DNA from 2 places in the Pseudoalteromonas sp. M58 genome. Region 2 is predicted to be linked to the other one. Evidence: predicted binding sites of a transcription regulator. Region 2 holds the regulator's gene; the other holds the start of a gene.
What was found. Region 2 encodes sigma-54, which starts transcription at its own class of promoters, with help from an activator protein. Its sites were predicted from a motif close to GTTGGCACGNNNNTNGNNT; they were not measured.
Positions count from the first base shown of each region.

Region 1 (6,140 bases), 1.3 Mb from region 2:
ATATGTATCACTGGCATTAAACGTGCATAACTGAGTTTAATTAGTTTTTAAAGGGCCTGTATGATGCGAGTAATGCCATTAATGATCACATTAGGCTGCTTAACGTTAAGCGGTTGTAGCAATATATTTGATAAGCACGTTGAATATAAATATGTTGAGCCAAATAATTACCCTGTATTAAAAGCAATAGGGTACGCGCCCATTAGTTTGCAGTCGGGAAGTAATGACACTCAAAAACAGCTTATGGCAATTAAAGCCTCTAAGCTAGAAGCATACCGCGAACTAACGGAACAAGTGTACGGGCAAAAAATTACCGCAGGCACAACCGTCGCAGGCTCTGTTGCCCAAGATGATTATTTACAGAGTAAAGTGCAAGGTATTATAAAAGGCGCGCAAATTATAAAAACTTATGCCGTTAATGATATGTATATTACTGAGCTTGAGCTTAATATGAAGCGCGTACACGACTTGTACATCGGTGAGATAAAACCACGGGAAGTGAAAAAAGTCACTTATTACTAAGCGACAAGTTATTACTCATAAAAAACGCCTAAACGAATAATCGTTTAGGCGTTTTTTTATGAGTATTCTTTAGGCTTTTAGGTTACGCACAATACTGTTGTCAGTATTAACTACGCTACCGGCTTGATCGTAGGTCATAGACGAAGGTGCGCCAATTAAAATACCCTTTAATTGCTTTACACTTAACTGCGCTTGATGCGCTGCATGAGCGTTAACTTCATTTTGTTTTTGACACTGCTCAAGCTTTTCTCGAGTTAGCTTTATTAAGTCAGCGTTTTCATCTGTTTGCTGATCATTACTGGCAATAAGTTTGCTAAGTTCTTTATCAAGGGTGCTTACACTGGTTAAAAAAGACATTTTTTGTTGGGCAATTTCTTTTAAACCTTCACCTCTTCGAGATGCAATCGCAGTAAGCTCCTGAGTGAGTAACTCGCTCAGTTTTGTTAAGCAAGTAATTTGCTCATTTAGTTTAATTGTAATTAAACTATTGTGATCAGCCATAAACGTTAAACTCAAAGTCTGCTAGATTTTTGGCAAGCTTCTCACTGTCGATTTGATAATTACCTTCAGTAATCGCTTTTTTAAGCTCAGCAACTTTGTTGCTATCAAAACCAGAAGACTGCTGCGCTTTCTCTTGTAACGATTTTAATTGCTTAGCTTGCGGTGTTAAGCTCACCGAATCGCTGGCAGCTTTAGGTGAAGGCGTTTGTGCCGCCTGTGTATTTGCATTATCTCTTTTTAAATCAACTTTTTGCTGTTGAGTGTTTGTTAAAACACTCGGTTGTTGATTTGATTTATTTACTTGACCGACCATAATAAAAATCCGTATATTGCCCAACTGATGCCTTTATATCGGCATTTATTAAAGATACTTTAGCATAAATTTATATTAAATATTTACTTGCACAGACTCTACACCATCTACACGCGCATTTAAAACTTTACCTGTCTTTTTGTTTTCTACTCTTACTTGCTCGCCCAAGGTGCCATCCTCTAATGCAATACCCGTCGTTTTTACTCTTAACCCTTTGATATTAGCATAAATTGTAACAGAATCACCTTTGCACACCATACATATTTGATTTAGTAAAACGGGCATTCCTTCACGGATGTTGCGTTTGCTACGACTACCAATAAGAGCCGTTGGATCTTCAAGGTACTGCGCTCTGATAAAGTGTGCAGGGCGCATATCAATACTTAAATGGGATGGAGTAATCACTTCACCTCGTGCTAAATTGGTAGTTGCAACTACAACAGGTGCTGATTCAGTGATTCTGACATGAACGTACTGTGCCCAGTTGTCACTATCGTTACATTTTATTTGAATAGTGACTTGGCGATTAAAGGGAGGCTCACTTGGCGTTATTAGCTCAGGCTCAGAATTACATTGGCGATCGGGAATGCGGCTATCTAGCGGTAATGCGCTAAACTGTATTTTGTTATCATTTGTAGTCACTGCTTTTTGAGCAACATAAGATACAGCCATTTCTTGCAATAACTCTTTACTAAATACTTGTGCCTTTAGTGGCAAAGCGAAGCAGAGGCTAGCAAGAAAATAAAAAACACTGTATCTTCTGGTTTTTTTTAACAAACTCATAATGTTTCGACTATGCTTATGGTTGCAAACAGGGTATAAATATTTTGCGTCAGAATTTAGACGCCCCCGTTGTGTTATGACGCTTTATTAATTGAAAGCAATTATCGTTCCTTATATTTGTTTTCTTAGGAGATTTAAATGGCAGGTATTTTAGACTCAGTAAACCAACGTACACAGTTGGTTGGGCAAAACCGCTTGGAATTATTGTTATTTAAGCTTAATGGGCGTCAGCGCTTTGGTATTAATGTGTTCAAGGTAAGAGAAGTTCTTCAATGCCCTCCATTGACTAGCATGCCGAAATCTAACACTTATATCCGTGGCGTAGCACATATTCGTGGGCAAACTATTTCGGTAATTGACTTATCTATGGCTGTAGGTGGGCGCCCAATAAAAAGCATAGAAGATGGCTTTATAATAATTGCTGAGTATAACCGTACAGTGCAAGGATTCTTAGTGGGTGGTGTTGAACGTATAGTTAACATGAACTGGGAAAAAATAATGCCACCGCCGTCAGGAGCGGGTCGTTATTCTTATTTAACAGCCGTCACTGAAATTGAAAATGAGCTCGTTGAGATACTCGACGTAGAAAAAATCTTAAACGAAATCTGCCCAGTTAATACTACCGTGAGCGATGATGTTGCCTCGCAAGGTAATATACAAAAAGATTTAGGCGAGAGAATAGTATTTATTGCTGATGATTCGGCTGTTGCGCGAAATCAAGTAAAACGAGCATTGGAACCATTAGGTGTAACAACTGAGTTGGCTAAAAATGGTAAAGAAGCTTTAATAAGATTAAAAGAAATTGCAGAGCTCGATTGCGTAAATGATATTACAGAGCGAGTAGGGCTACTCATTTCTGATGTAGAAATGCCAGAAATGGATGGTTACACGCTGACTGCAGAAATCAAAGCTAATCCTAAACTTGCGCCACTACATGTGATTTTACACACATCATTGAGTGGTGTTTTCAATCAAGCGATGATTGAAAAAGTAGGAGCAGATGATTTTATTGCAAAATTTAACCCAGACGAGCTTGCAACAGCCGTTAATAAATGGGTTCATCGTGATTAATAAACATAGGTGTTATTGATTTGACTAATAAAGATTTGCAGCAAAACGAATACGATCAATTTCGCTTATTTTTAGAACAACAGTGCGGTATTGTTTTAGGTGAAAATAAGCAGTATTTAGTAAAGAGCCGTTTGGCACCATTAATGTCTCGATTTAATGTTGAATCGTTGTCTGAATTGGTAAGTAAAACTCTCGGTGTGCATGAGCGCCAGTTGCGCGCAGCCGTTGTTGATGCCATGACAACCAATGAGACATTGTGGTTTAGAGATCAGTATCCGTTTGAGTTACTTAAAACCAGATTATTCCCTGAGTTTAAAACGTTAAACAGGCCATTAAAAATATGGTCTGCGGCGAGCTCATCAGGACAAGAACCCTACTCAATAGCGATGTCGGTTGCTGAGTTTCAATCCAGCAGCCCTGGTGTTTTAAAAATGGGTGCACAAATAATTGGTACAGATATATCAAATACCATGCTTGATATGTGTAAACATGCTGAATATGATGCATTGGCATTGGCTCGCGGACTCTCTGCTGAACGTCGTAAAAAGTTTTTTAAAGACAGCGGCAATGGTATGGCACAAGTGGTTGATTCATTGAAAAAGCAAGTGAGCTTTAGGCATTTAAATTTGCTCGATTCGTACGCTTTAATGGGTAAGTTCGATATTATATTTTGCCGTAATGTTTTAATTTACTTTTCACCTGAGGTGAAAGCCAAAATAATTGCACAATTCTCTCAAGCACTTAACCCTAAGGGGTATTTATTTTTAGGTGCGTCGGAGTCTATGTCTGGTTTAAGTACTGACTTTGATATGGTGCGTTGTAACCCTGGTATCATTTATCAAAAGAAATGACCTTCATTAATATATTATCCCTCCTCTAAACGACGCCTATTGCGTCGTTTTTTGTTTTTATCATCACTATTTTCACTGCTGGCTCATTTATTGCTTTATCGGTACTGAGTCAATTTTTTGGAGGTAGTTATGGCTATCAGTTTTGATAAAGCATTAGGCGTGCATCCGCATGCGATGTTGATCCGTTCGCAAAGAGCAGAAATGCTCGCTACTAATATCGCAAATGCTGATACGCCCGGCTATAAAGCAAAAGATATCGACTTTGCCTCAGCATTAAAAACGGCAAAGTCCAACCAACTAAGCGGCAATACCATGGTAAGAACCAATGAAAAACACATTGCCGGTGGTACCCGTAGTGTAGGTAGTAATGAACTATTTCGTACGCCAAATCAAACAGATACAGGTGATGGCAACTCTGTTGATATACAAGTGGAACGGAACTTGTATACACAGAATGCTATGGAGTATCAGGCCAGTGTCCAGTTTCTTAATGGTAAATTTAAAGGCCTGAAAAAAGCCCTCGGTAGTCAAGGAGCCTAATTATGAGTTTATATAATGTGTTTGATATTGCTGGTTCTGGTATGAGCGCGCAAAACGTGCGATTAAATACCACGGCAAGTAATATCTCTAATGCCAATACAATTAGCTCTTCACAAAATGAGACGTACCGAGCGCGACAACCTGTATTTGCTGCGGAGCTAACAAAAGCGTCAGCGTCAGCAAGCAACCCACAGGGCTCTGCCGTTGGTGTAAAAGTGTTAGGAGTGGTTGAAAGTAATAAACCACTACAAATCGAATATAACCCAAATCACCCGAGTGCGGATGAAAATGGATATATTTACAAACCCAACGTGAATGTTGTTGAGGAGATGGCAAATATGATTTCTGCTTCTCGCTCTTATCAGACAAATGTTCAAGTTGCTGATGCAGCTAAGCAAATGTTAAGTAAAACACTGCTGTTAGGTCAGCGGTAACTGAGGGTAGCTCATGAGTAACGATATTAGTACTTCTTCATCCTACATGGACTCTTTACGTTGGCAAGATAAGCAAGTGCCAAAAAAAGAAGAGAGTGACGCGTTAACCCAAGAAGATTTCTTTTCGTTGTTAACACAGCAGTTGTCATATCAAGATCCCAGCAAACCAGCTGATAACGATCAGATGATTGCACAAATGACAAACTTTACTATGGCTGAAGGGATCTCAAATTTAAACTCTAACTTTGAGTCTTTAGCTGCGTCGATGACATCAAATTCAGCATTGCAAGCATCAACACTGGTTGGTAAGCAAGCGCTGCTGGAGTCTGACACACTTGAGCTTAATGAGTCGGGTGAGGTAAAGGGAGCGATTGTTGCTGAAAAGCCGGTAGACAATTTAACGCTTCGTATTGAAGATGCATCAGGGCAATTAGTTAAAACTATTGATTTAGGCACGCAGCCTGCAGGTGCGGTTCGCTTTGCATGGGATGGTAAAAACGAAGCGGGTGAACGACTTCCTCCTGGTGAATACAATGTTAAAGCTGAAGGCAGTACGGATGGCGAATTCTCTAGCTTACCAATTGCCTCATTCAAAAATATTGAGAGTGTTAATATTAATGGCTCAAGCGGCATTATTATTAATACCAAAGAAGGTGCGGTTAGGCTGACTGATGTCGCAGAAATCGCGTAATAGATTTTATGTATTTTTTAGCCAATAGGCTAAATATTTTTTAGGTTAGAGGTTAATTATGAGCTTCAATATTGCATTAACAGGCCTTGCTGCCGCACAAAAAGATTTAGATGTTACCGCCAATAATATTGCCAACGTAAATACCACGGGCTTTAAAGAGTCTCGCGCTGAATTTGCTGATGTATACGCATCATCAGTATTTAGCGCCGGTAAAACGAAAAATGGTGATGGTGTACAAACCACTATGGTTGCCCAGCAGTTTCATCAGGGCTCGCTGCAGTTTACTAATAATTCACTGGATTTAGCGATCACAGGTGAGGGGTATTTTGCTACCAGTCAAGACTTAGGCGCACAAGACTTTACCTACACGCGTGCGGGTGCATTTAAGCTTAATAAAGATAACTTTGTTGTAGATGCTAAAGGTAATTTTTTAC
Region 1 covers NZ_CP152390.1:2,439,991-2,446,130, reverse strand. Annotated here, with positions in the region: gene AAGD16_RS11360 (LPP20 family lipoprotein) at 64-522, shown strand; gene flgN (flagellar export chaperone FlgN) at 592-1,023, opposite strand; gene flgM (flagellar biosynthesis anti-sigma factor FlgM) at 1,016-1,336, opposite strand; gene flgA (flagellar basal body P-ring formation chaperone FlgA) at 1,412-2,119, opposite strand; gene AAGD16_RS11340 (chemotaxis protein) at 2,258-3,190, shown strand; gene AAGD16_RS11335 (protein-glutamate O-methyltransferase CheR) at 3,211-4,041, shown strand; gene flgB (flagellar basal body rod protein FlgB) at 4,171-4,581, shown strand; gene flgC (flagellar basal body rod protein FlgC) at 4,584-5,015, shown strand; gene AAGD16_RS11320 (flagellar hook assembly protein FlgD) at 5,029-5,706, shown strand; gene flgE (flagellar hook protein FlgE) at 5,765-6,140, shown strand, end outside.
Region 1: the regulator sigma-54 is predicted to act here: its motif matches at 4,119-4,137, upstream of flgB (flagellar basal body rod protein FlgB).

Region 2 (6,140 bases):
CGGCTGAAGCGTTAAATATTATGGAACAAAAACGTATTAATGGTTTAATTGTAATTAATGAGCATAATCAACCGATTGGCGCACTAAATATGCAAGACTTACTTAAAGCGGGAGTGCTATAAATGCAATTTGAAGATCTCTATCAACCGCTAAGTGATGATGCAAAGGCGCGCGCAAAAAAAGTAAAGCTATTAATTTGTGATATTGATGGTGTATTTTCTGATGGCCGTATTTACCTTGGAAACCAAGGTGAAGAACTCAAAGCATTTAACACCAAAGACGGATTTGGTATCAAAGCCCTGATTAACAGCGGTTTTGAAGTCGCCGTAATCACTGGGCGCCATTCTCATATAGTGCAGCAACGTATGAGCAGTTTAACCGTACAACATATATATCAAGGCCAAGAAGACAAGCTTATAGCCTATCAAGAATTAAAACAAAAATTAGCGCTTAGCGATGAGCAAATTGCTTATATAGGTGATGATGGCCCAGACATGCCAGTAATGGAGCAAGTCGGTTTTGCGGTTGCCGTAAACGATGCTCATCCACTTATTAAACGTTTATCACATTATGTAACCCAACTGCCCGGCGGTTTTGGTGCGGTAAGAGAGCTGACAGACTTACTTATGCTCGAAAATAACAAGCCACTAACTAGCCAAGGAACGAGTTCATGAATGTAGCGCGCATTATACTGAGCGTTTTATTCATAAGCTGTATGGTTTGGCTCTGGTATCCTTATTTTACTAAGGTTGATATTACTGCAAGCGAAGAAACACAAGTTATTGCTAAGCCTGATTATACCGCTATTGAGCTAAAACAAACGGCTTATAATGAACAAGGTAAAGTGAGCCATAAGGTAACTGCGGTAAAAATGGAGTTGTATCAACAACTCGGTTTTACCTTTTTTGAAAAGCCTATATTCACTTTATACAACGAGCAGCAAACATGGCGTATTAACGCCGATGAAGCCACCCTCTACGACGACCGTCAACTGGTGTTAGAGGGTAATGTAACCGCTCAAAACTTAGTAGATAACGCCATGATCGATACGATCAACGCCCAGACCATCAATGTTGATATAAAACTATTAACCATGCAATCACAGCAGCCTGTCGTTATTACAGGACCTAATTTAAAAATCACAGGTAAAGGCCTTGAGGCCGATTTAAAAACCGAGGTGATTAAACTTATTAACCATACGCGAACCCTATATTATGACCAATAACCTATTTAAAATTTTAATTTTTCCCTCACTATTAATTGCTTTTAACAGTAATGGCGCTGAACCTGCTGAAGCCCCCGCTGCTAATCAAATTTCAATTAGTGCAGATAAGCAAGAAGGTCAATTAAAAGAAAACGTAGGCATTTTTGAGAAAAATGTTGAAATTATTCATGGTAATCGCCGTATCACAGCTGACCGTTTAGAAGTGCATAAACGCGATGAGCTAGGCGATAACAAACAGTTATTAATTGCCACAGGCAGCCCTGCATATTTTGAAGAAACCCAAGCTGATGGCACCATAATGAGCGCCAGTGCTAATGAAGTGCGTTACGATGTGTCGCTGCGTTTTTTAACCTTAATCGGCGATGCAAGCATTGCTCAAGCAGGTCAACAAATAACAGCTAAAAGTATCACTTACGATATCGAGCAGCAGTTAATTAGCGCAGAAAAAGACGAAAACTCAACAGACCGTGTACACACTATTTTAGTGCCTGTTGAAAATAAAAAAGAAGATGATAAAGGCCAACCATGAGCACATTAAAAGCAGAGCTATTAGCTAAAAGCTATAAAGGTCGTGAAGTTGTAAAAAACGTTGGCCTAGAGGTTGAAGCTGGCAGTATTGTGGGGTTACTTGGCCCTAATGGTGCAGGTAAAACCACCACCTTTTATATGATTGTAGGCCTTGTCCCTAGCGATAAAGGCAAAATATCAATTGATGATAAAGATATTACTTTATTACCGATGCACAGCCGAGCGCGTTTAGGGATTGGTTATTTACCGCAAGAGTCGTCTATTTTTAGAAAGCTGACTGTTTATCAAAACTTAATGGCTATCTTAGAAACACGTAAAGAATTAAATAAACAACAACGCGAAGATACCTTAAATAATTTACTTGATGAATTTAGCATTCAGCATATCCGCGATAGTCAAGGTATGGCTTTATCAGGTGGTGAACGTCGCCGCGTTGAAATTGCTCGCGCGTTAGCAGCAAACCCTAAATTTATCCTTTTAGACGAACCCTTTGCGGGGGTTGATCCTATCTCAGTATTAGATATTAAAAAGATTATAGAGCATCTTAAAAACCGAGGAATTGGCGTACTTATCACAGATCACAACGTACGCGAAACTCTTGATGTTTGTGAAAAAGCCTACATAGTTTCTCATGGAGAGTTAATTGCATCAGGCACTCCAGAATATGTATTAAACGATAAAACAGTACGCGATGTTTATTTAGGCGAGCAGTTCAAGCTCTAATATGTGTGTTATTACACTAAGCATCTGCTAATATTAATTATAATAATTTAAAAGGATTGTTAGAGATACATGAGGCAATCATTACAGCTGCGCATGGGCCAGCAACTTACAATGACTCCACAGTTGCAACAAGCAATTCGCTTATTGCAACTCAGTACATTGGATCTCCAGCAAGAAATTCAAGAAGCGCTCGATAGCAACCCCTTGCTTGAAGTTGAAGAACACGATTACAGCGAAGACACTGCAGGTAAAAACGAACAAAAAGCCGATAACGATGACATAACGCTAAGTGCCTCAGCTGACGATAAACCTAGCGAGTATGAGCAAGATAGCGGCGAAGCAATGACCAAAGACACTATTAGCGATGATATGGCTATGGATGTTACTTGGGATGAATATATGAGCGCTGCGCCTGCCTCTTCATCGGGCCCAATGCCAGAAGATGAATCTATTTATCAAGGCTCTTCGACTGAAACGCTGCATGAGTATTTAATGTGGCAACTTCAACTGACGCCGTTTAGTCCTACCGATGAAGCGATAGCTATTGCAATTGTAGAAGCTGTAGACGACTCAGGGATTCTAACCCTTAGCTGTGAAGAAATATTAGAAAGCTTTAACCAAGAAAACGACGGCGAAGATGAAGTTGAACTTGACGAAATAGAAGCGGTACTAAAGCGTATTCAACTATTTGATCCAGTGGGAATAGCCGCGCGTAGTTTACAAGAGTGCTTGTGTATTCAGCTAAATCAATTTGATAAAGACACACCTTTTTTAAACGAAACAAAAATGATCTTAACCGATCATATTGATTTACTTGCTGCACGTGACTATCGCACGTTAATGAAAAAAACAAAGCTTAAAGAAGATGAGCTAAAAGAAATCATGACGTTGATTCATACGCTCAGCCCAAAACCGGCAGACACTATTGTCAGAGAAGAGTCTGAATACGTTATTCCTGATGTGTCGGTTAAAAAAGTTAAAGGTCGTTGGGTAGTTGAATTAAACCCAGATAGCATGCCTAAGATCAGAGTAAATAGCCAATATGCAGCTATGTCGCGTACGGTTAAATCAAGTGGTGATAGCCAGTTTATTCGCTCGCACTTACAAGAGGCTAAATGGTTTATAAAAAGCTTAGAAAGTAGAAATGACACGCTACTTAAAGTAACCAACTGTATTGTGCAGCAGCAACAGGCCTTTTTTGAACACGGTCCTGAGGCTATGAAGCCTATGGTGCTTAACGATGTGGCTGAAATGGTGGAAATGCATGAGTCGACTATATCGCGTGTTACTACGCAAAAATACATGCATACACCACGTGGCATTTTTGAGCTTAAATATTTCTTTTCAAGCCATGTAAGTACTGAAAATGGTGGCGAATGTTCATCAACAGCAATACGTGCATTAATTAAAAAATTAATCGCTGCAGAAAACTCAGCTAAACCATTGAGTGATAGTAAAATTGCAGATATATTGGCAGAGCAAGGAATTAAAGTAGCGAGGAGAACCATTGCAAAATATCGCGAATCTCTAGCTATTCCCCCGTCTAATCAACGTAAAAGTTTGATTTAAGGCGTACAACAAAGAGGAAAATGTTTATGCAACTGAATTTAACTGGTCGCCATGTAGATATTACCGACTCGCTTAGAGACTACGTAAATAGTAAATTTTCGAAGTTACAGAGGCACACTGATCACATAACGAATGTGCACGTTATTCTCGATGTAGAAAAACTAAACCAAAAAGCTGAAGCAACCGTTCATGTTAGTGGCGCTGAGATTTTTGCCTCTACTGAGCATCAAGATATGTATGCCGCTATAGACTCGCTCATTGACAAGCTAGATCGTCAAGTAATTAAACACAAAGAGAAACTTGCTCGACACTAACACTATGAAACTAAGCTCACTTATCTGTCAGGACTGCAGTAAAGCTGCGGTCCTTTTTAATAGTAAAAAAAGAATTTTAGAATTTATCAGTGAATTGGCTCACAATAAGCTGCCCTATTTAACACAACAAGATATTCTTAATGCATTAACTGCAAGAGAAAAGCTAGGAAGTACAGGCATTGGTCGAGGCATTGCTATTCCACATGGTCGCATGAGTGGTGCTCAAGAGCCCCTAGCTTTGATTTTAGTGAGCGAAACAGCTATTAATTTTGATGCGATTGATAACCGACCGGTTGACATTTTTGTCGCGTTAATTGTTCCCGATGGCGATAATCAGCAGCATTTGAAGACGCTAGCCACGATTGCTGATAAGCTCAATGATAAAGAATTTTGTAAACAGTTACGCGCCGCCAAATCGGATAGCGAACTGTATCAGGTTATCGTCAGTCAATCGTAGTAATAAAGAAAGGTGATAAATGGAATTAATAATTATAAGCGGTCGTTCAGGGTCAGGTAAATCTGTGGCGTTACGCGTTGTGGAAGACTTAGGTTATTATTGTGTAGACAATATTCCTCTTAATTTATTACCATCATTAGTGCGCAGTGTTTCCGACAGTTATAATAAAATTGCCGTGAGTGTTGATGTACGTAACCTACCTAAAGAGCAACAGCAGTTTAATGAAATCATTGAATATTTACCTGGTTTTACTAAACCAACGGTATTTTATTTAGACAGTGACGATCAAACATTAATAAAACGTTTTTCAGAAACGCGACGTCTCCACCCTTTATCTATTGATTCTTTGCCGCTTGATTTAGCCATAAAAAAAGAAAAACAACTACTTGATGTATTGATTAACCGTGCTGATTATATGATTGATACCACAGATTTAAGTGTGCATCAGCTTGCTGAGTCTATTCGTGAAAAAATACTCGGAAAAAAAGATAAACAACTGATCATTACCTTTGAGTCATTTGGTTTTAAACACGGCATCCCTAAAGAAGCAGATTACGTATTTGATGCCCGCTTTTTACCAAACCCACATTGGGAGCCTGAGCTTAAGCCACTTACAGGGCTGGACCAACCAGTAAAAGACTACCTAGCAAGTCACAGTATAGTGCAAAAATTTACATGGCAAATTCAAACATTTGTGCAAACATGGCTGCCGCATTTAGAACGAAATAACCGCAGCTACTTAACCATTGCAATTGGCTGTACCGGTGGGCAACACCGCTCTGTTTATTTAGCGCAAACCATTGGCGAAAGCTTTGCAATGAGCCATCCTAATGTAAAAATTCGCCACCGAGAACAAGAATAATACCGAGTGAGAACATGCAATGCGCTTAGAAAATACATTTTTAATAAAAAACAAATTAGGATTACACGCTAGAGCGGCGACAGTATTAGCTCAGCTTTCTGTGCAATTTGATGCCACAATCACTTTATTTCAAGATGACAAACAAGCCGCTGGCGATAGCGTGCTGGCACTTATGTTACTCGAAAGCAGCCAAGGCAAAGAAGTTAAGGTGGTATGCGAAGGCCCCGACGCTGAGCCTGCACTTAGCGCAATAGGTGAGCTCATCGACCAACGATTTAATGAGCAAGAATAAAAAAGTTCATTATTAACTCATCATCCTAAGCTTAGGTTAATAGTGGTTGAGGTAGTTTGCTCACATAAAGTAAGATAAACTAAAATTGAATAGCATTTATACCCTTCCAGCATGTAATACAATTTAATTAAGGACGCCAATGCCTGAAGCTTTAGAACAAGATATTCCAC
Region 2 covers NZ_CP152390.1:425,780-431,919, reverse strand. Annotated here, with positions in the region: gene AAGD16_RS02000 (KpsF/GutQ family sugar-phosphate isomerase) at 1-122, shown strand, start outside; gene kdsC (3-deoxy-manno-octulosonate-8-phosphatase KdsC) at 123-674, shown strand; gene lptC (LPS export ABC transporter periplasmic protein LptC) at 671-1,225, shown strand; gene lptA (lipopolysaccharide transport periplasmic protein LptA) at 1,215-1,754, shown strand; gene lptB (LPS export ABC transporter ATP-binding protein) at 1,751-2,476, shown strand; gene AAGD16_RS01975 (RNA polymerase factor sigma-54) at 2,546-4,045, shown strand; gene hpf (ribosome hibernation promoting factor) at 4,072-4,359, shown strand; gene ptsN (PTS IIA-like nitrogen regulatory protein PtsN) at 4,364-4,816, shown strand; gene rapZ (RNase adapter RapZ) at 4,836-5,678, shown strand; gene AAGD16_RS01955 (HPr family phosphocarrier protein) at 5,698-5,970, shown strand; gene mgtE (magnesium transporter) at 6,110-6,140, shown strand, end outside.